DNA from 4 places in the Janthinobacterium pasteuri genome. Region 2 is predicted to be linked to each of the others. Evidence: predicted binding sites of a transcription regulator. Region 2 holds the regulator's gene; each other region holds the start of a gene.
What was found. The regulator FNR, encoded in region 2, switches genes on or off when oxygen is low (the NO sensors DNR and NnrR bind a similar motif). The targets are predictions, from matches to a motif close to TTGATNNNNATCAA.
Positions count from the first base shown of each region.

Region 1: the regulator FNR is predicted to act here: its motif matches at 2,752-2,765, upstream of ACQ4WN_RS19900 (universal stress protein).
Region 3: the regulator FNR is predicted to act here: its motif matches at 1,814-1,827, upstream of ACQ4WN_RS06955 (universal stress protein).
Region 4: the regulator FNR is predicted to act here: its motif matches at 3,219-3,232, upstream of ACQ4WN_RS20350 (DUF3079 domain-containing protein).

Region 1 covers NZ_JBNYXS010000021.1:80,643-86,065, reverse strand. The annotation lists gene ACQ4WN_RS19910 (chemotaxis protein CheA) at 1-1,522, opposite strand, end outside; gene ACQ4WN_RS19905 (protein phosphatase CheZ) at 1,522-2,379, opposite strand; gene ACQ4WN_RS19900 (universal stress protein) at 2,847-3,314, shown strand; gene ACQ4WN_RS19895 (response regulator) at 3,498-4,103, shown strand; gene ACQ4WN_RS19890 (Crp/Fnr family transcriptional regulator) at 4,467-5,276, shown strand.
Region 2 covers NZ_JBNYXS010000010.1:107,914-113,336, reverse strand. The annotation lists gene ccoP (cytochrome-c oxidase, cbb3-type subunit III) at 1-458, shown strand, start outside; gene ccoG (cytochrome c oxidase accessory protein CcoG) at 463-1,845, shown strand; gene ACQ4WN_RS12625 (FixH family protein) at 1,992-2,516, shown strand; gene fnr (fumarate/nitrate reduction transcriptional regulator Fnr) at 2,520-3,278, opposite strand; gene ACQ4WN_RS12615 (hybrid sensor histidine kinase/response regulator) at 3,518-5,423, shown strand, end outside.
Region 3 covers NZ_JBNYXS010000004.1:271,515-276,937, forward strand. The annotation lists gene ACQ4WN_RS06950 (hypothetical protein) at 1-743, opposite strand, end outside; gene ACQ4WN_RS06955 (universal stress protein) at 813-1,649, opposite strand; gene ACQ4WN_RS06960 (class I SAM-dependent methyltransferase) at 2,062-2,868, shown strand; gene ACQ4WN_RS06965 (hypothetical protein) at 2,872-3,372, opposite strand; gene ACQ4WN_RS06970 (M56 family metallopeptidase) at 3,441-4,187, opposite strand; gene ACQ4WN_RS06975 (GNAT family N-acetyltransferase) at 4,195-4,611, opposite strand; gene ACQ4WN_RS06980 (Imm10 family immunity protein) at 4,758-5,150, shown strand; partial or broken gene ACQ4WN_RS06985 (NnrU family protein) at 5,220-5,384, shown strand; gene ACQ4WN_RS06990 (STY0301 family protein) at 5,395-5,423, shown strand, end outside.
Region 4 covers NZ_JBNYXS010000022.1:58,498-63,920, reverse strand. The annotation lists gene ACQ4WN_RS20355 (TonB-dependent receptor) at 1-2,684, shown strand, start outside; gene ACQ4WN_RS20350 (DUF3079 domain-containing protein) at 2,937-3,134, opposite strand; gene ACQ4WN_RS26185 (immunity protein RhsI2 family protein) at 3,531-3,683, opposite strand; gene ACQ4WN_RS20345 (hypothetical protein) at 3,831-4,577, shown strand; gene ACQ4WN_RS20340 (hypothetical protein) at 4,762-5,154, shown strand; gene ACQ4WN_RS20335 (c-type cytochrome) at 5,312-5,423, shown strand, end outside.

The DNA of each region.
Region 1 (5,423 bases), on a different contig from region 2:
CCAGCGCGGCGCCCGACGTCGACACGAGCATGGTCGGCACGATGGACAGCTCGATCGGCAGGCGGATGGCAAACTTGGTGCCCTTGCCCAGGGACGACTCGATGTGGATGGCGCCGCGGTTTTTCTCCACGGCCGTCTTGACCACGTCCATGCCTACGCCGCGTCCGGAGACGCTGGAGGCCACTTCCTTGGTCGAGAAGCCCGGCAGGAACACCAGCTGGAAGCATTCATCGTTGCTCAATTGCGCGTTTTCGCTGATCAAGCCCTTTTGCTGGGCCTTGCTACGCAGGAAGGCTGGGTCCATGCCCTTGCCATCATCCTGCAGCACGATCATGACACTGTTGGCTTCCTGCCAGGCCTTCAGCGAAATATACGACTTGGCGGGCTTGCCGGCAGCCAGGCGCGCTTCCGGCGATTCGACGCCATGGTCGAGCGAATTGCGCAGCATGTGCACGAGCGGATCGTACAGGCTGTCGACCACCACGCGGTCGACTTCCGTCTCCGCGCCTTCGATAGTGAGCTCGACATCCTTGCCCAGATCCTTCGCCAGTTCACGCACCAGGCGCGGGAATTTCTGGAACAGTCGACCCACGGGCTGCATGCGCGTGGCCAGCGTGGCACGCTGCAGTTCGGTCGAGTAGCGTGAAGCGCGTTCCAGGGTTTCCGCCAGGGTCGCCATCAGGGTAGCGGCCTGGCCTTCGAATTTGAATTGCAGCAAGCGTTCGAGCAGCACGGCTGCCTGGTTGGCAGCCTGCACCGACTCGCCGGCCACTTCCAGCAGCGCGTCGAGCTTGACGGCGTCGACACGGATGCTATCTTCCTTGACGGGCGCGGCATGGCGCACTTCCGGCCGCTCTTCACGGCGGTCCACGCCATCCCATGCCTTGCCGGCCGGCTTGGCGGCAGCGGCCGGCGCCGCGACCACGGCGGCAGGAGCAGCAGCGATGGCGGACACTGGTGCGGCAGCGAGCCGGCTAGCCTCGGGCACGACGGTGTTATACATGCCTTCCCAGTCCAGGCCATCGGCGCTGGCGGTGGCAACGGCGGCAGGCGCGGCCACCACAACTGCGGCGACCTCGGCAACGACCACGGCGGCTTCCGCCACCACGGCGGCGGCAGGCGCGTGTGCGTCCATGCCCTTGCCTTCGATGGCGTTCGTGAGGATGTGTTCCAGCTCTTCCGGCATGGCTGGCAAGCTTTCCGGCGCGGCACCATTGGCCAGTTCCGTCAGCTGGTCGGCCACGAAACCGGATGCTTGCAGCGCCGCCTCGATGGCGATCGGGGTCACCGGCGCGGCGCCCGTGCGCAAGGCGTCGAACAGATTTTCCGTCAGATGGCAGGCCGCCACCAGCGCGGGCAAGCCCATGAAACCGGCGCCACCCTTGATGGTGTGGAAGGAACGAAACACGGCATTCAGTGTTTCCTTGTTGTCAGGATCACGCTCGAGGCGCAATAAGTGCTCTTCAACATTAACCGCAAGATCCATCGCCTCAACGACGAAATCCTTGAGCATATCGTCCATTAGAATCCCAAATCCGCAAGAAGGTCGTCTACATTATCCTGGTCCAGCGCCACCGACGGCACGGACGGGCCCTGCATCAGCGGCACCGGCTTTTGCGCCAGTTTTTCGCGCACCTCGGCCGGCGCGTTGTCGCGCAGCAGCTGGGCAAGTTCGTGCTCCACCGTCTTGGTGATGTTGACCACTTTTTTGATCAGCTGGCCCGTGATGTCCTGGAAGTCCTGCGCCATCATGATTTCCAGCAAGCGCGCTTTTTCCGCTTCCGTTGCCTCGGCAACGGCTTGCGCGAACTGGCGCGAGTCGCCGGCCAGGGCCTTGAATTCTTCCAGGCTCAGCTTGCCATCGAACAGCGCCGTCCAGCGGCTGTCCATGTCCTTGGCTTTCTTCGACAGCACATCTTGCGCCGGCATGCCTTCGTCGAGCGTATTCAGGACCTTGTTGGCAGCCTGTTCCGTCAGCGTGGCGACATATTCCAGGCGGTCCTGGGCATCGACGATCTGCGACGACGCTTCCGTCAATGCCTTGTCGTAGCCCAGTTCGCGCAGCGAATCGTGCAGCAAGCGCACGATGCCACCCAGGCGTTCGAACATCGGCTTGTCGGACTGGTCAACCGGATCGGCCGCTTCGTCAGGCACGCCTGCGGCAGCTGCCGGGGGCGCTTCCGGTGCGGCGGCGACTGGCGCTTCCGCTGCCGCTGCCGGCACGGCGGCGCTGGCCGACACCGAGTCGAACAGCGCGTCAAAATCGTCGTCCGCGATCACGGCTGCGGGCGCTGCGGCAGGCGCGGGCTTGGGAGCGGCCGCACTTTGCGCAGATACTTCATCGAATAATGCATCGAAATCATCAGCGGCGTTGGTCATATCCCTGCTTCTCCATAATTTGTCAAAATTCCGCCTGAACTGTGCGTTTTACAGACTGATACCCACAATTTCTCGATTAAGATGATTTGAGGCAATACCGCTGCGATGGTGCGAGTGTAGCAGGGCGCCGCCCTGTTGGTAAATCTCAAAACGCGCTTCCTGGTGTAAAGCTGGTCCATAAGAGCTTTTCCGTCAGGAAATAAGTGTTCCAGCCGTTGTATTTTGAAATACTACCATTGGCGTGCCTGCAAGACCACGCGCCGCACAAGAAATCCTGCTCGCGGGCGCCTGCGCAACGGTGCGCCAAGAATATCGTTGCGGCTAAAACACGATCTTTCTACCAATGTTGCCTATACTGAAGGTGCAATAGTATTGATAATTATCAAGTCTTTACATGAATACCATGCTGCCGTCGCGCCTACAATAAGGGGCGTTGCGCGCGCTGAGCCACCGCCAAAGGACCTGCCATGTATAAGAAAATTCTGATCGCTACGGACGGCTCCACCGTCTCCAACCTGACGGCCTGTGCCGGCGTTGCCTTTGCCGAACAGATGCAAGCCGACATCCTTGCCGTGTACGTTGCGCCCGAATACCAGTATCCGGTGTACATCGAAATCATTCCACCAAGCTATCCCAGCGAGGAGGAATACCGCATCGCCATGCGCAAGGCGGGTGCCGACCACTGGCAGCCCATCCTCGACGCGGCCGCCAAGCGGGGCCTGGAAGCGACGGGCCTGACCGCCTTTTCCGACAGCCCCGCCCTGAAAATTGTGGAAGTGGCGCAATTGCAGCAATGCGACCTGATTTTCATGGGTTCGCATGGACGCAGCGGCTGGGGGCAATTGCTGCTCGGCAGCGTGACCAACAAAGTGCTGTCGCACTCGACATTGCCAGTGCTCGTACATAGGCTGATCAAGGAACCCCCATCCAAGTAAGAGGTAAGATGGCCACGCAGGCCGCCGCAGCCCATATATTGGGTAAAAGATTGGGTAACAGATTGGGTAAAAGGCAAAACTGCGGCCATTTCGATTAAAATGACAACGTTTCTTGTTTTTTAACACCAGGCCGGCCGCAACTAAACGGCCAGGGCCAATTACACGCTTCCAGATTGCGCGCCTATGATACGTATTGTGATTGCCGACGACCACACCATCATGCGAGAAGGATTGAAGCGCATCCTTGACGGCGCGCCGGACATCGACATCGTGGGCGAAGCCATCGACGGCTTTGAGGTACTCAACCACATACGCCAGGGCGGCTTCGACCTGTTGCTGCTCGACCTGTCGATGCCGGGCCGCAGCGGCGTCGACCTGATCCGGCAAATCCGCAGCGAGGCGCCCAAGCTGGCCATCCTGATCCTCACCATGCACGAGGAAGAGCAATATGCGGTGCGCGCCATCCGCGCCGGCGCGCAAGGCTATCTGACCAAGGAAAGCGCGGGCACCCAGCTGGTGGGCGCCATCCACAAGGTGGCGTCGGGGCGCCCCTACATCAGCGCCGAGGTGGCAGAACAGCTCGTGCTCAACATCATGATGCCGAATGAAAGCTTGCTGCACAAACAGCTTTCGGACCGCGAGTTCGAAGTCTTTTCCCTGCTGGTGGCGGGCAAGTCGATCACGGAAATCGCCAACAATCTGCACCTGAGCGTGAAGACGGTGAGTACACACAAGACGCGCATCATGCAAAAGATGGGCATGAGTTCGCTGTCGGAAATGGTCCAGTAAGCCGTGGCGCACCGCCTGCTGTCCCCCTTCAAGACCTGACCGTGCGCGCCAGCGCGTAGGAACAATCCTACATCAATTGCCACAGCTCCTACTGCCATATTCAGCCACTGCTGATATTAATTGCATACGGTTGTTGGCATACTGAAACCAGTCATCAAGTTGCTGGGAAGTTACTTCATCACACAGCAAGTCTTCAGCGAATCGAGATTCACACGCCTGGACGCGCGCCGCCCTTTCCCTGCCCGCCGCCCTGTGCACCTTGTCATTCAACTCTGAACTACCTGTTACCAGGAGATGAACATGCTGTCCACGCAAACGCCTGAAACCCGCGCTGCCGCTCCATCACTGCCCCCGTCCTCTACAATGGAAGCGGGGCGCCAGCGCCAAGGTCGGCTCTGGTCGAACCTGAAGGAGGTGTGCGACCTGCTGCATATCTCCAGCGCCTGCACCATCGCCGCCGACGAACTGCTGTTCCAGCACGTGCAATTCAAGACGGGCCAGCGCGTGCACACCATCGGCCAGCCCTTCGACACCCTGTATATCGTCAATTCGGGCTTCCTGAAAACCGTGCTCATCGACGAGTTCGGCAATGAGCAGGTACTCAGCTTTCCCATGAAGGGCGACATGCTGGGCGTCGATGGCATCCACTCGCGCCATTACTCCTCGGAAGCGGTGGCCCTGTCCGACTGCGACCTGATCCTGCTGCCATTCAAGAAGCTGACGGCGCTGGGCCGCGTGCACCTGGAACTGGAAAATGTCATGTATGGCGTGATGAGCCGCGAACTGGTGCGCGAACAGGCGATGATCGGCATGCTGGGGGCCCTCAGCGCCGAGGCCCGCGTGGCGCGTTTCCTCGTCTCGCTGGCCGACCGCTTCGCGCAGATGGGCTACTCGAGCAAGCTGTTCAATCTGCGCATGACGCGCCATGAAATCGGCAGCTACCTGGGCCTGACCCTGGAAACGGTCAGCCGCACCCTGTCCGCCTTCAATGAAATCGGCCTGATCACGGTCGACCAGCGCACCATCGGCATCAAGGATGCGGACGCCCTGAAAACCCTGCGCCGTTTGCCGCCCTCGCGTTCGCGCGCCAAGCAGCTGGCCGCCGCCAAGCTCAAGGCCGCCACCACCACCACCACCACCACCGCCTCGGCACAATTGCTGGCCACTATTTAATACCGTCCCGTTTACTTCAAGCTTGGCACAGGCTTGACCCGACCAAGGCGCGCACCGCCTTGCCGGGTCTTTTTTGCTGCCGCTCCCCTTCCGCGCCGCGCCTGCGGCCGCCTTTGCACAGCCCTCTCATCCCAGCTGCCCTGGCGG
Region 2 (5,423 bases):
GCAACAAGGGCTTCCCCAACCTGACCGACAAGGACTGGCTGTATGGCGGCGAACCCGACATCATCAAGACCACCATCATGCACGGCCGCAATGGCCAGATGCCACCGATGGGCGCCGCCCTGGGCTCCGAAAAGGATGTCGAGAACGTGGCCCATTACGTGCTGAGCCTATCCGGTTCGACCTCGGATCCCGTCAAGTCGGTGCTGGGCAAGGCCAAGTTCGGCGCCTGCATGGCCTGTCACGGCGCCGATGCGAAGGGTAACCAGATGCTCGGTTCGCCTAACCTGACGGACAAGATCTGGCTGTATGGCGGCAGTGCCGATACCATCATGGAAACCATCCGCAAGGGACGCAACAACACCATGCCGGCCTTCAGCGATTTCCTCGGCGAGTCCAAGGTCCACGTGCTGTCGGCGTATGTCTGGAGCCTGTCGAATCCCCAGACGCCCGTGAAATGACGTAATGGAACCTCAAGTCATCAAGATGTATGCGGCCCGCGAGCAGATCTACCCTCGCGAGGCCAAAGGACGCTACGCTACCTGGCGATGGGTATGCGTATGGCTTACCCAGCTGGCGTTCTACGGCTTGCCGTGGTTGACCTGGAATGGCAGGCAAGCCCTGCTGTTCGATTTGACCACGCGCAAGTTCTACATTTTCGGCGTCGTGCTGTGGCCCCAGGATTTCATCTATCTGGCGGCCCTGCTGATCATCTGTGCGTATTTGTTGTTCCTCGTCACGGCCATCGCCGGGCGGGTGTGGTGCGGGTTCTCTTGCCCGCAAACGGTGTACACGGAAATCTTCCTGTGGGTCGAACGCCACATCGAGGGCACGCGCAGCGCGCGCATGGCCCTCGACAAGCAGGGACCCTCCGCGCGCAAGGCCTTCAAGAAGACGGCCAAGCACCTGGCGTGGGGCGCCATCGCCCTGTGGACGGGCTTTACCTTTGTCGGCTACTTTACGCCGATCAAGGAACTGGCGCGCGAGGTGACCACCCTCAATTTCGGTCCCTGGGAATGGTTCTGGGTCTTGTTCTACAGCCTGGCAACCTACGGCAACGCGGGCTGGCTGCGCGAGCAGGTGTGCAAATACATGTGCCCCTACGCGCGCTTCCAGAGCGCCATGTTCGACCAGGACACCCTGATCATCACCTACGATGCGAAGCGCGGCGAACCGCGTGGCGCGATGAGCAAGAAGGCCGGCAACAACGACAAGCTGGGCGACTGCATCGACTGCACCCTGTGCGTGCAGGTGTGTCCGACCGGCATCGATATCCGCAACGGCCTGCAGTATGAATGCATCGGCTGCGCCGCCTGCGTCGACGCCTGCAACAGCGTGATGGACAAGGTCGACCGGCCGCGGGGACTGGTACGCTACAGTACCGACCATGCGATGGAAAACAACTTCAGTTCGAAGCAGATCCGCCAGCGCGCCATGCGCCCGCGCGTGCTGATCTACACCTCCATCCTGGCCCTGATCATCATCGCCGTGTGTACTTCGCTGGCCCTGCGCACGCCCCTGAAAATGGACGTGATCCGCGACCGCGGTTCGATGGGACGCGAAGTGGAAGACGGCATGATTGAAAACGTTTACCGCTTGCAGATCATGAACACCTCGGAGCAAACCCAGCATTTTAAAATCAGCGCTTCCGGCTTGCCGGGCCTGACCTTGCTGACGCGCGAAGAAGTGACCTTGCAGCCGACGGAAACGCTGGGCTGGCCGATCCGCCTGCGCGTGCCGCACGGCGTGGGCGAGAAGGGCTCGAACAAGATTGCGATCGAATTGCACTCGCTGGACGACCCATCGCTGCATGTGCGTGAAAGCGCGGTATTCATCGTGCCGCGGTGATATTGATTCGGGGTCGGACCCTCTGGGTCCGACCCCGGTATTTCGCCGTAGGGGTAGCATCAAACATGCGTTAGCTTTACTTTATTTTCAACCCAGAAGCAAAAGCTGGGGTCAGACCCAAAGGGTCTGACCCCAAGGAGAACAAAATGTCCGACAGTCTCAAGCTGCAAGCACCCGTTGCCCCGTGGTACAAGCATCGCTGGCCTTGGCTGCTGATGATCGGTCCCGGCCTGTCCGTGGTGGTCGGCAGCTGCATGGCGTATATCGCGTTTACGCAGCCCGATGCGCTGGTGGTGGGTGATTATTACAAGCAGGGCAAGGCGATCAATCAGGACTTGCGGCGCGACACGATCGCCAGCGACCTGGCGATGGATACCAGCCTGTCCTATGACGTGGCGTCAGCACGCCTCAGTGGTTCCGTGCACAGCTTCGGCAAGGCTTACCAGGGTCCGCTGCAGCTGCACCTGGCGCATGCGACCCTGCCGGAAAAGGATATCAAACTGCTGGTGCAGCCCGATGCGGCCGGCAACTTCTCGGTAGCGCTGCCGATGCTCGAGCGCAGCCGCTGGCAAGTGCTGGTGGAAAACGACAAACGCGAATGGCGCCTGTCCGGCATCTGGACCTGGCCACTGCAGCGCAGCATCGCGCTGCATGCCGATGAAGAACTGTAAGACTTACTTGCAGACGTCCGTACCGGCCGTAATGGCCTTCAACTTGGCCGGCTGCAGGATCTCGATCTCGCGATTCGACACGCGCAGCCAGCCTTCCTTCTTGAATTTGGACAGCAGGCGGCTGACGCTTTCGATGGTCAGGCCCAGGTAGTTGCCGATTTCCTCGCGCGACATGCGCAGCTGGAAATTGCTGCCCGAATAGCCGCGCGCCTCATAGCGCGAGGCCAGGTTGACGATAAAGGCGGCAAAGCGCTGCGTCGCCTGCATATTGCCCAGCAACAGCATGACGCTTTGCTCGCGCGTGATTTCCTGGCTCATCATGCGGTGGAAATGGCGCAGCAGGGTAGGCATACTGCCCAGCAATTGTTCCAGGCTGGAAAACGGGATTTCACACACTTCGCTATCTTCCAGCGCCACCGCATTACAGTGGTGGCGATCGGCGCTGATGGCGTCCATGCCCAATAGTTCGCCCGCCATCTGGAAACCCGTCACCTGCTCTTCGCCGCCCGGATTGATCTGGTACGTCTTGAAGTGGCCCAGGCGGATCGCGTACAGGTTCTGGAACGAGTCGCCGATGCGGAACAGCGAGGCGCCGCGCACGATCTTACGGCGGCGGCCGATGATCTGGTCCAGTCTGTCCATGTCGCCCACATCGAGGCCCATCGGCAGGCACAATTGATGCATGCTGCAGGTCGAGCATCGCGCACGCAACGCTTCCACGTTCACTGTGGGCAAGGTGGGAGTGAGTAGCGCTTCGGTCATGTTGGTACCTTTTAGAAAATGCAATACCGAGTTTACTGCATACACGGTGGCCGTGTGCCAATTTCACCGCAATTGCGCTGAATAAACGACTTTCTGACTTTAAATATATGGCAACATCGTCAAAAGCCCTTGCGGCGAGCGCAATTTGCGCGGCACCGCTTGCCAAGTTGATGTATTGATAGGAAAATTCCTGACAGCATTATCTGCCGCCTGTGCCGCCCGGTACTGAAAAGGAAATCATGAAGCCTCTCGGCATCAAAGCAAAAGTCGCGCTGGCCACCAGCCTGACCTCGATCGCCATGATCGCGCTGGTCACCATGATCCAGGTGCAGCACATGCGCGCCGACTTCACCCGAGTACTGCTGAGCCAGCAATCTGCCCTGATCACCCGCACCGCAGCCGAGCTCGACGACAAGCTGGGCATGCTGCTGCAAATCGTCACCCTGACGGCCAGGCAGCAGCCGCCGGAATTGATCGCCCAACCCGCCAAGCTGCGCGAATACTATGCGCGCCGCTCGATGCTGGTGCTGTTCGACGACGTGCTGGTGCTCGATGCGCAAGGCGCCATCGTGGCCGACATGCCGCTGGTCACAGGCCGCGCCGGCATCAACGTTGCCGAGCGCGAGTATTTCCAGACCGTCCTGCGCACACGCCAGCCCATGATCACCGAGCCGATGCTGGGCAAAGTGAGCGGCATGCCCATCGTACAGATGGTGGCGCCCGTGCTCACCGCCGATGGCCAGGTGGCCGGCGTGGTGATCGGCGTGCTGCGCCTGTACAAGGACAACCTGCTGGGGCGCCTGCGCTCGGAAAAGATCGGCAAGAGCGGCTATTTCTTCATCCTCACGCGCGGCGCCGTGCCGCGCTACGTGCTGCACCCCGATACCAGCCGTTTGCTGCAGCCGCGCCAGCCGAACGCCAACCTGACGACCACCGAGATGCTGAAGGACGATGGCGAAGGCAGCATGGTCAGCACCAATAGCCGCGGCATCACGGCCGTCAACAGCTTCAAGCGCCTGAAATCGGTGAACTGGCTGCTGGCCGCCTCGCTACCCATCGAGGACGCCTTCGAACCCTTCGATGGCGTGCTGTACCGGCTGGTGCTATGGAGCATCCTCGCGTCGCTGCTGGCCGCAGCCGTGCTGGGCTGGGTCACCGTGCGCCTGCTGTCGCCGCTGGTGCGCCTGCGCGACACCCTGCTGGCCCTGCGCACCAGCGGCAGCCGCTTCACCCCCGTGCCAGTGCAGCAGCGCGACGAGATCGGCGAACTGACGGAAGCGTTCAACGGCCTGATGAGCGAACGCGACCGCCTTCAGCAGGAACTCGAATCGCGCGCGGCGGAACTGGAACTGGAGCGCGACCGGGCCGAGGCGGCCAACCGCGCAAAGAGCGACTTCGTGGCCAACATGAGCCATGAAATCCGCACGCCGCTCAATGCCGTGCTGGGCATGGTGTACTTGCTGGGCAATACCAGGCTCGACACGGAACAGCGCAAGTATCTGACCATGGTGCGCGTGGCGGGCCAGTCACTGCTGGGCATCCTCAACGACGTGCTCGATTATTCGAAGATCGAAGCGCGCCGCATGGAATTGTCGCCCGTCGAGTTCGACCTCGATGAAGTGATGAATACCCTGGCCACGACGATGACCATGAATGCGGGCGAAAAGGAGCTGGAACTGGCCATCGCCGTCGAGCCCGACGTACCGCGGCGCCTGGTGGGCGACGCCCAGCGCCTGCAGCAAATCCTCGTCAACCTGGCCGGCAATGCCATCAAGTTCACCGAGAGCGGCGAAGTGGTGGTGGCCGTCAGCCTGGCCGAACGCCAACAAGGCCGCGCCTGGCTGCGCTTCGAAGTGCGCGACACGGGCATCGGCATGACGGAGTTGCAGCAACAGCAGCTGTTTGCCGCGTTTTCACAGGGTGACCAGAGCATCACGCGGCGCTTCGGCGGCACGGGCCTGGGCCTGGCCATCAGCAAGCAGCTGATCCACATGATGGGCGGCGACATCGCCGTCGCCAGCAGCGAAGGCAAGGGCAGCCGCTTCTGGTTCAGCGTGCCGTTCGACATGCTGGCGCAGCCGGCCGAAACGCGGCGCACGCCCGCCCTGGGCCAGCTGCGCCTGCTGGTGGCCGACGATAACCGCA
Region 3 (5,423 bases), on a different contig from region 2:
AGCGAGTTGAAATAGGCGCTGGCCTGCCGTTTGATGGCGTCGATGAAAATCATCGGCACTGACTTGTCGAGTTTGCTGAAGTCGGCCTGGCGCGCCACATCGGTGGTCAGGCGCACGGCCAGATCGGTGCCCAGCGTGGCCAGTTCGCTGGTCGCCTGGCCACGAAAGTTGGCGCCCTTGAGCGCTTCACCGAGCAGGCCGACCCTGGCGATCAGCTGTTCCTGCAGCACTTGCGTCAGCAGCACGCTGCCGCGGCGCAGAATGAATTCATTGATCCACCGCGCCTTGCTGCGTTCCCAGTAACTGCTGGATGTGGGGCGGTAATACATGCCTTGCACGAATGGCTCGAGCAGGCTGCGCACGCTGATGGGCTGGCCCGGGGCGATCAGCTTGACCTGCTGTTCCAGGTAGACGCGCAGCGCCGGCATCTGTGCCTCGAACACCGGCTGCAGGTCGCGCTCAAGGGCCTGGTTGACCACGCGGTGTACGCTGTGTACGGCGCCAAACCCGCCGCCGAGGAGCGGCAGCGCGACCAGTATCAACACATAGCTGAGTTTGGAGGCCACATGCCAGGTGGGCGGACGGCGCACCAGCAGGCATTTTCTGGCCAGCTGATAGCAGATGCCGACCGCCAGCACAAAGCCGATCACGCCATACAGCAGCATCCACGGCAGGACGGTCCACAGCAGATCGCTGCCAAACGGCGCCAGGGTGCTACCCCAATTGACTAGTTGTTGCTCCATCTACATTGCCTTGAAGTAAGTAATCAGGCAATTATAGCTATTTAACAAACAGACATGGCGCGCCTGACCTCAATGCGCCATCAGCACGGGTACCGTCATCTGGCGCAGCACGGTTTCCGTCACGCCGCCCAGCAGGATTTCGCGGAAGCGCGCGTGGCCGTAGCCGCCCATCACCAGCAGGCCGGCATGCACTTCGGCGGTCATGGCCAGCAGCGCCGCGCCGATGTCGCCCGTGGCGACGGCCGGCCGCACTTCGACGGGCACGCCATGGCGGCTCAGGTAGGCGGCGATGTCGGCGCCCGGATGGCGGGCCGGCTGCGCATGGCCGGCGGGCGGGTGCAGCAGGGCCAGCACCACCAGGCGCGCCCCGCACAGCAGGGGCAGGGCGTGGCCGATGGCGCGCGTCGCTTCCATGCTGCCATCCCAGGCCACCACGACGGTTTTGTCCACTTGCGTGTATTGTCCGCTGCGCGGCACGATCAGCACGGGACGGGCCGCGTTGAGCATCACGTAGGGCACCAGGTCGCTCATGGCGCCGGGCAGGGCTTCGCTGTCGTCGTGCTGGCTCAGCACCGTCAAGTCGCTGTAGCGGGCGCTGACGGCCATGCCGCCATCTTCATCGTCTTCGATCAGGCGTCGCTCGAGCGAGATGGCGCCGGCCTGGCGCGCCAGCGTTTCAAACTGGTCGAGCGCCCGTTCTGCCTGACCGTGGAGTGCTGAAATCTGCGCCGCCACAGCGCCGCCGCGCATGCCGCGATTGTTTTCCAGGGTAAAGCGCGACATGCCCGTCATCGCCGCGCCGATCAGGTGCGCCTGGTGCGCGTGCGCCAGCCGCGCCGCGATGGCGATGCGCTGCGGCGCATGGCGCGACAGGTCGGCGTGGACGAGGATGGATTTGTAAGCCATGTTGTCGCTCGGTAGTCAGGATGACAACAAGGCTAGAACGGCAATACGGGCAAGTCCAGCATTGCCGTGCCGGATGGCGGTTTTCTTATGCTGGGCTTGATGTGGGTCAAAAAGAGACACGCCATGGTCATTTGCAATGCTATTGCCAGAAAATGCCGGCCTACTTGATATGCATCAATATGCTCATCCCGTAGCAAGCGATAATGGTTGTGAACTCCTTGCCCTCCCAGTGGTCTGCATCGGCGTCGGCAGCATCGTGTCGGCACTTCTTTGTGTGACGCAACAACGCTGGCCGTGGCGGGAGTTCACTTCTCAGGTTGTCTTACCTTCCCGTATCCCTTTTTCCGCCAGCTGCCCAGTGCGACGTCTTACCTGGAGTCATGCTACATTCGCGTCCTGTTTTTCTGAAAGGATGACGATGCCTTTAGGTAACAATTTCTTGCAGCATAATCAGCAAGCCTGGGATGCCCAGGCTGCACGCAACTGTCCCTGGTCGCAGCCCGTCGACAGCGCCACCATCGCCGCGGCCCGCGCCGGGCAGTGGCAGATCCATCTGACACCCGGTCTCCTGCCGGCTGGCTGGCTGGGCGAGGTAAGCGGCAAGCGCATCCTGTGCCTGGCCGGTGCTGGCGGGCAACAGGCACCCGTGCTGGCCGCCGCCGGCGCGCATGTCACCGTCTTCGATTTGTCTGCGCAGCAACTGGCGCAAGACCGCATGGTGGCTGAGCGAGACGGCTTGCAGCTGGCCACGGTACAGGGCGACATGCGCGACCTGGCCTGTTTTGTCGACGCCAGCTTCGATGTCATTGTCCACCCCGTGTCGAACCAGTACGTGCCCGACATCGCCCCTGTGTGGCGCGAATGCGCGCGTGTGCTGGCCGATGGCGGCGTGCTGCTGAGCAGTTTCTTCAACCCGGCCGTATTCATCGGCGACCGCGACCCGCAATGGGCACAGCAGGGCTTGATACGGCCCCGTTTCGTGCTGCCGTACTCGGACCTGGAGGATATGGATGCCGATGCGCTGGAGGCGCGCATGGAGAAGGGCGAGGCGCTGGTCTTCGGTCATGGCCTGGGCAGCCAGATCGGCGGCCAGCTGATGGCGGGCTTCGTGCTGGCGGGTTACCACGAGGAAATGCATCCCCACCAGCGCTTTGAAATTGAAAAGTACCTGCCCAGCTTTATCGCCACGCGCGCCGTCAGGCTGGCGCGCGCGGCGTAAGTTTTAATTGTACGGCTGTAAGTCCAGCCACACGGCATACGACAGGCGCTTGCCATTCCACAGGCCGCCGCCGCGGATGACGGCGTCGCACGAGGTCAGCTGGCCCACCAGGTCCTGGCGGCCCAGGTTGCGGCGCAGGCGCAGGGCGTCGTTGTGCGACAGGTAGCCAACCAGCTGGCCATCGATGAAGACGGCGATGGCCTTGTCCTGGAACGGATTGGCATCGTCGCAGACGAGCAGGGCCAGGCATTTTTCTTCCGCGTTGCCCGGGCCATGCTCGCCGGCCAGTTTGGCGATGGCGGGCTGGTACATAGCTTCGTTTTCCACTTCCGACGCAAAGCGTCCCTCATCGTTCCAGTGGTGCGCCGGCGCGCCCGCAGGTATCGCCGGCACGTACTGGCGCACGGAGATGAGCGGCTTGTGCAGCGGTTTCACGGGCGTGCGGCCACTGAAGACGTAGTACAGCAGGGCGATGACGATCACGATGGCAAGCAGGTAAAGCATGGTATCTCTCTGATTTCTTTGGGGGGAATGGGCCAGGGGCGCGGGCGTGACGCGCGGCATTGCCGCTACTATAGCAAGTTCGCCGCCTGGTCCCGGGTAAATCTGCCCATGATCCGGCGCCGGCGCCGCAGCGTCAGCGGGTCGCTCAGCACGATGGGCGAGGCGCCCGTCAAGCCCGAATAATACTGGCCGTGCCGGCGCAGGACGATGGCATAGTCGCGCAGCGCGTGGCCCTGCGCCAGCATGCGCGCGTCGCAATCGACCTCGATGGCAAAGCGCAGCCGGTGCAGCTGCCACCACAGGGGCAGGTTCCACGGCATGAGTACGATCCAGGCATGCGCCATGGCCAGCAGCAGCGGATCGCGCCCGGCCAGCCGGCATTGCTCGTGCGCCAGCAGCAGCGCCTGTTGTCGGGGCGGAATCAGCGACAGCCAGACGGGCATCACGATGCGCGGCCGCAGCAGCCCTGCCACGCAGGGGCCAATGCCGCCGCTGAGGAGTACGGGCGTGCCCAGCAACGATGTTTTTTGCCAGCGGCGCTGGTGCGACAGCAGCCAGACGCTGCGCAGCGCCAACAGCAGCAACATGCCCACCGACAAGACAAACCAGCCCAGTTTCAGCTGCGACTGTGTCGCCGGCATGGCCGCCAGCACGCCGGGCAGCCATGCCAGCGGCAGCAGCACGGAGGCGGCGATGGCCGCCAGCCAAAGCCAGCGCGTCGTGCGCCCGCGCCGCTGCAGCGTGCGTTCGGCGCGCCAGGCGGCAGCGCTCAACAGCAGCGCCAGCGCCATGCTGGATAGCAGCCAGGCCGGCATCGGGCGCCTAGCGCTTCAGCGCCATGCCGACCGAGGCGGGCGCCGTGTGCTTGAAACCGAACTGCGCATACAGGTCTTGCGCCTGGCCATCGGCGATCAGGCTGACATACGCGCTTTCCGGCACCTCGCTGTCGATGAACTGGCGGATTTCGCGCATGATCAGCTTGCCCAGGCCCTTGCCCTGGTGGGCCGGCAGTACGGCGATATCGACCACCTGGAAGAAACAGCCGCCATCGCCGATGACCCTGCCCATGCCCACCACGGCGTCGCCGTGCAGCACTTGCACGGCAAACAGCGAGTGTGGCAAGCCCCTGGCCGCCGCCTCCGTGGTTTTCGCGCTCAGGCCGGCGGCAACGCGCAGGTGCTGGTAGGTGGCGATGGCGGGAATGGCCAGGCGGGTGGTGTAGGGCGATGCTGCGGTCAAGGCTGTCTCCTGTAGAAATAGTTTGGAGAGACAATTATAGGCGGCGATGCCGTTACGGGGCGGCACGCTTTATTTGTCGCGGGTATTCTGTCCGGGCGTCTTTTGCGCTATGGTGGCGTCATCCATACATTTGTTGAAAGCACGCCATGTCCGCAGGATTTACCGCCACCGAGTTGTCCGTTATCAATGAAGACGACACCCTGATCACCACCCTCGCCGCGCCAGCCGGCAAAGGCGAGCCCGTCTACCTGATGCTGCAGCGCGCCGACGAGTATGACGAGCAGGACGCGGCCATGGGCATGGACGAGCCCTACATCGAGTACGGCGGCCAGGAATTTGCCTGGTATGGCCACATGCACGCCGTCATCCTGCATCCGAACCGCTTGTCCGTGCAGATGGATGCCGAGGCCGCCATGCAGATGGATGACGACGGCCAGATCGACGTGCGTTTCAATTTGACGCCGGAACGCTATGCCCAGCTGCAGCAGGCGCTGCGCACCACTTTTGAAGGCTGCGATTACTATCGCGAGGAACGTTGATCTGCGCGGACGGCATCGGTCACGGTGTCGTTTATGCTCGATAGCTGGTATTGACTGGGGGAGAAGACGATGACCGTGCTGATACTCGGTTTGCTGCTGTTCCTGGGCTTGCACTCGGTGCGCATCGTCGCCGACGGCTGGCGCAGCGCCCAACTGGCGCGCCTCGGCGAAAAACGCTGGAAGGGGCTGTATTCGCTCGTGGCGTTCGCCGGGCTGGGCCTGATCATCTTGGGGGTATAACGAAATGACCTTGTCCCAGCGGCTACCAAACTC
Region 4 (5,423 bases), on a different contig from region 2:
CCTTGAATGCCAAGCAGATTGCCGCTACCGGCGCCAATACTGTGGCCGAACTGTTGCATTCGATTCCCGCATTTGGTTCGGGTTCGTCGGTGGACGTGACCGACGGCGGCTTCGCCCGCGGCGCGGCAACGGCCTCCATGCGCGGCCTGGGTTCTTCTTCCACGCTGATTTTGCTCAATGGCCGCCGCATCACGGCATCCGCCTATGCCGACCCGAATCAGGGGAAATCGGCTGTCTATGACTTGAACAGCATTCCTGTGTCGGCCATCGAACGCGTCGAAGTGTTCAAGGATGGCGCATCGGCCGTGTATGGTTCCGATGCCATCGCCGGCGTGGTCAACTTCATTACCAAAACCAAGTACACTGGCGCCGAAATGAGCGCCAGCATCAGCGCCAACGACGACGGCGAATTTGCCCGCAAGAGCGCCAGCGGTATCTTTGGCTTTGGCAAGGACCGTTTCAATGCCTTCGTCAGCTTTGACGTCGCCAAGCGCGACAGCACCATCATCAAGAATGAACGGGATGTCGAGAAGGGCATGTATGCGGACATCAACGGTCGCCTGAACCCTTTCTCCAGCAGCCTGACCACGTCGCCTTTCTTCTACGCTGAAATGAAACCAGGCACGAAAAAGTTCGCCACCACCTACGAACAGCGCGCGCAAATCATCAACCGCCTGGACTGCCCGGCATCGCAGCAGATCACCGGCAGCATTGCGGACCACAATATGGTGGCAACCGACCCGTTGGTGGGACGCACCTTCTGCAACTTCAACATCGACGATTACGCCGAAGTGCAAAGTGCAGGCAAGGACGCCAACATCCTGTCGCGCGCCACGTTCGAAATCAGCCAGGACATCACCGCCTTTGCCGAAGCCGGCTATAGCCGTTCCGAGCGCACCTATCTGCGCGTGCCGACGGCCTTCCGCAGTACGGCTTCGACCACCGTGTACCAGCTCAACGGCGCACCGCAGCAGTTCCAGATGATCTTGCCGGTAGGTCATCCTGACAATCCGTTCCCGACACAGCGCGCCGCTGTCGGTTACCGCGTCAGCGCCCCGGGCGGCGCCTCCAATCTGAACGAAAGCTATCGCTTGCTCGCTGGTGTGCGCGGCACGGCAGGCGAGTGGGATTGGGAAACGGCCGTGCTGTGGAACCGCGCCGAGCGCACGGAAACCACGAATGGCATGCTGTATCGCCCGACCCTGGAAAAGGTCATGACGCAGAACTGGACCCTGGCGCAAGTCAATGCCGATCCTAGCGTCACGCGCGACCTGGAAAACCGCGGCTTTGCCCAGGTAACGCAAGTCGATGCCAAGGCAAGTACCGCATTTGGCCAGCTGGCCGGCGGTCAGATTGGCGTGGCTTTCGGCGCTGAATTCCGTCAAGAAAAAATCGGCCTGACGCCAGACATGGCGACGCAGCGCGGCGACATCATCGGCCAGGCCAACTCGCTGGCCGACGGACAGCGCAATGTCAGCTCGACTTTCGTCGAAGTGCGCACGCCGTTTGCGAAATACTTTGAAATGGACTTTGCAGGCCGTTACGACAAATACCCCAACCTGAAGGGCAATTTCGTGCCGAAAGTCGGCGCCAAGTGGACCATCAGCGACCGCGTAGCCGTCCGCAGCACCTATGCCGAAGGCTTCCGCGCGCCAGCGCTGACTCAGGTTTCGCCTGGCGGCGTACAATCTTTCACCAACGTGGTTGACCCGCTGCGCTGCCCGGATGGCGTCCATCCGGCCACCGGTGCCGATACCAGCGATTGCAAAAAAGGTATTTCCAGCCTGTCCTCGGCCACCCCTGATCTGCGCCCTGAAACATCGAAGAGCTACTCGCTGGGCCTGATCCTGGCACCGACCAAGGACATCGACGTACTGGTCGATTACTACCGCATCAAGAAAGTGGATGAAACCGCTTTGTTCAGCGCGCAGTACATGGTTGATCGTCAAGACCGCTATAAAGGCAGCGTGGTACGCGACAGTAATCCGGCAAATCTGGTGACCGATGCCAATGGCAACGTGGTGCCTAACTCTGGCCCGATTTCCCAGGTCAACCGTTCGTATGTGAACCAGGGCAGCACCGAAGTGCAGGGTATTGATTTCGAGGTGGCGTATCGCAAGTCGCTGGGCGATCTGGGCCGTCTGACAGCCAACCTGAACTGGAGCTATCTGTTGAGCTTCAAGCGCGCCGAGCGTCCGGGTGAAGTAGCAACCGACACCTCCGGTGCGAATGGCGGCCTGTCCGACTATGCCACCTCGGTCGGCGACAATCCAAAGAACCGCGGCAACCTGTCCGTCAACTGGACCCGTGGCGACCACTCGGTGACGACGTCGGTAGATTTCGTGGGTCCCGTATCGTTGCTGCGCCGTAGCGACAACAATGTGGTCTACGAGACGCCATACTGCCAGTACGGCGTGGGACAACCCAAGTCGGCATATGGGCTGGGCGGCTTGCCGAAGTACAGCAACTACATCAGCAGCTGCGACGTGAAAAGCTGGACGACGACCAATATGTCGTACTCCTACACGGGCTTCAAGGATTTGACCCTGTCGTTCAATATCAAGAACCTGTTTGATATCAAGGCGCCATACGATCCACGTTACCCAGTGGAAGGCTTCAATCCACAGTTGCACAATGGTCAAGGCCGCTACTTCCGCATTAGCGCCAACTACCACTTCATGTAATCTCCTGCTGCCGGCGTGATCGTGCGCCGATAGCCAAGGGCTGAGTTCTGTCTTGCACAGGGCTCAGCCCTTTTTAGTTTCAGATGGAGAATATCGGTGCTCAAGCCATACACTGAGCTCGCCCCCGGCACGTCCAGTACGCAAGGCGCTTGGCGCATAGCCGATACGCCGATTGCAGTACTTCACGGAGGCAATCGAAGAGTGGACGGTTTCAACCGTTGACAAGCAGTTTGCTGCCAGATCACAGCCGACTCAAGGCTTTTTCTTGTCTTCCTCCCTGTCGGCAGCCGCCAGCCCCCAGTCATTCCAGCCTTCGCCAAACAGCTCAATCGGATGCTGCGTGCGCTCGGAACCATTCCCGCAGCGCATGGCGTCCGGCGGACAATACTTGTCGCAACCCCAGCAGATGCGTTCGGGGTTCTTGGGGCTTAAGGGAAAAGGCTTGGCCATGGCGTGGTCGACGGAGTCGGTTGATATCTTCCTGTTGACTCTAGGTCTTGCGCGGGCGAGGGTCAAACGAATTCGCGTGAGGAGTTCACTTAGGTCAAGCTTGCGAAGATGGCACGGGGTGCCAACTTGAAGAAGTAACTTCATCCCCATCGACATTGTTCGCCCATCGCAAGGTTGGCGTTGGCGGCAGCTTGCACATGACGGTCAAGCAAGAGACCTGCGGGTACCATCCAGAGGATGGCATTATTTCCTTTCATAACTGCTCACGGCATCATTTGCCTCACTTTTAATGACCGTCATTCTCTTGGTGTTGCCGCTGTATTTCATCTCGAGAATTCTCAGTTGATTTTTCGCCGCCTTGCAGGATTTATGTATGTTGTTCAGAGTGTCATCCTGTTATCCAGCAGAAACAGGCGCTTCCAGCACGGTCCGCGCGACATTGATACCGCCATCGGATGCCGGCTGTGCCTTGAGCTCGTCGAGTGCATACACCATCGTCACCATGGCGCCGCTTGATATCCTGCATGTGGTGCGCGTAGATGCTCTCATCGACGGTTGAGCTGATACCAACGGCCACATGGCCGGCATGTCCATACGGTTATTCAAGCGCCTCCAATCTGTTAAAATAGTTGGAAATTTTAATGATTAGATCATGAATAACCTGAATTTTTCAAATACAAGGAATGTGCTTAGCCAATGAAAGCCATTATATTCTGCACCAGCTATATAAAAGATGCCCCGTCATGGGAAAGTCGGTATCAACGGTGGCTCGATTATTACGAAAACATACCAATCAATGCAATAAAAAAAATAATGATTGATGATGGTTCCCCGTATCTTCCACCTGCTGAAATTATCAATACACTTTCCGATAAAGCTCCGCTGGCTTCAAATACCGACACAAATCTCATCATTCACTTCGACAACAATCTCGGACGACAAAGCGGAGCTGACTACCCAGGTTGGTGGCGGAGTTTCCTCCACTCCATTCATGTAGCAAATGAATTAGGTGTTGATAAAATCATCCATATCGAGTCGGATGCCTATATTTTGACGCCTCGCCTGGTAAATTTCATCAATGAAATAGAATCAGGCTGGAACGTCCTATGGTCTCCACGCTATCGTTTTCCAGAGACTGCCATTCAAGTCATCTGCAGAGATCAATTTGGAATTTTTGAAAAACTCAAAGACGACAATCCACGTTTTGCTTTCCCGGATATTGCGGAAAGATTACTTCCTTTCACGGCTGTACATCAGCAGTTCAAAGGGGACCGCTACAGCGATTTCACGAAAAACAGATGGATATTTCGTTCGCGAAAATTCAATAAAATTCCAATTTTTAAACGGGAATTTTTCTGGGAAACAATACCGCCGGATGCTGACTTTGTCACGCAAGGCATTAGCCGCCAACAATTCGTATTTAGACGGGATGAAGAAGCTTGACCTTGTCATCGCAGGGAACTCGCCAACTCGCCCATGCCAGGTAATGGCGCAATAAGCGGTTCCGTCATGCGGGCAGGGGCTGGCGCGTCGTGAGGCTTCGGCCGCGCCGTAGAAAAATATACTTGCTGGAAATGTGGAACCCGCTTTTAACTAATAAAGAGCAAACTTGGCAAGGATTGTAAATATGTTGCTATCGTCACGATTGAATAAACGCGGGTACGCCGCCCTTGTTAGCTCCTTTTTTCTTGTTGCGGGTGTCTCATCGGCACTCGCGACGACTCTTGACGAAGATCGGACACGAGGTGACATACATGGATTGTTTGAGATAAGGGATGCCGCTGTAAAGTTCATTGCAGCAGAGAATCTAAAAAATGGAACAAGATGGCAGGCCATGGAGCCGAACCGGAAGATTCTGGTTGCCAAATGCGCGATATCTTTGCATGTGAAATGGGTTCCGAAAAGTCAAGGCCTGTCTGGACCGAATGTTGCCGTCATTTGCGGCAAGACCGTAAAGCCCACGACACAAAAGAAATGGGAAGTCTTCGTACCAATCGATAAAGGCACGATGGCGCATTAATGATCACATCGGGGTCACAATCGATTCAATCCCCCCCGCGAGGGGCAGTCCGTTACCAAGAGCACCATGATTTTGCCACAAAAATCACCTGGCTAGTGTAACCGACCAACGGCAGATATAATAATGGATGAAAATTTTATTGATGCCAAAATATTATATGAAAACGAAAATATTATTCATCGCATCGCTAGGAATGCTATCACTCATTCAAGCATCTTCATCCTTCGCGGATAATATCAATGGAAAAAATCTCTATATACAGAGATGCT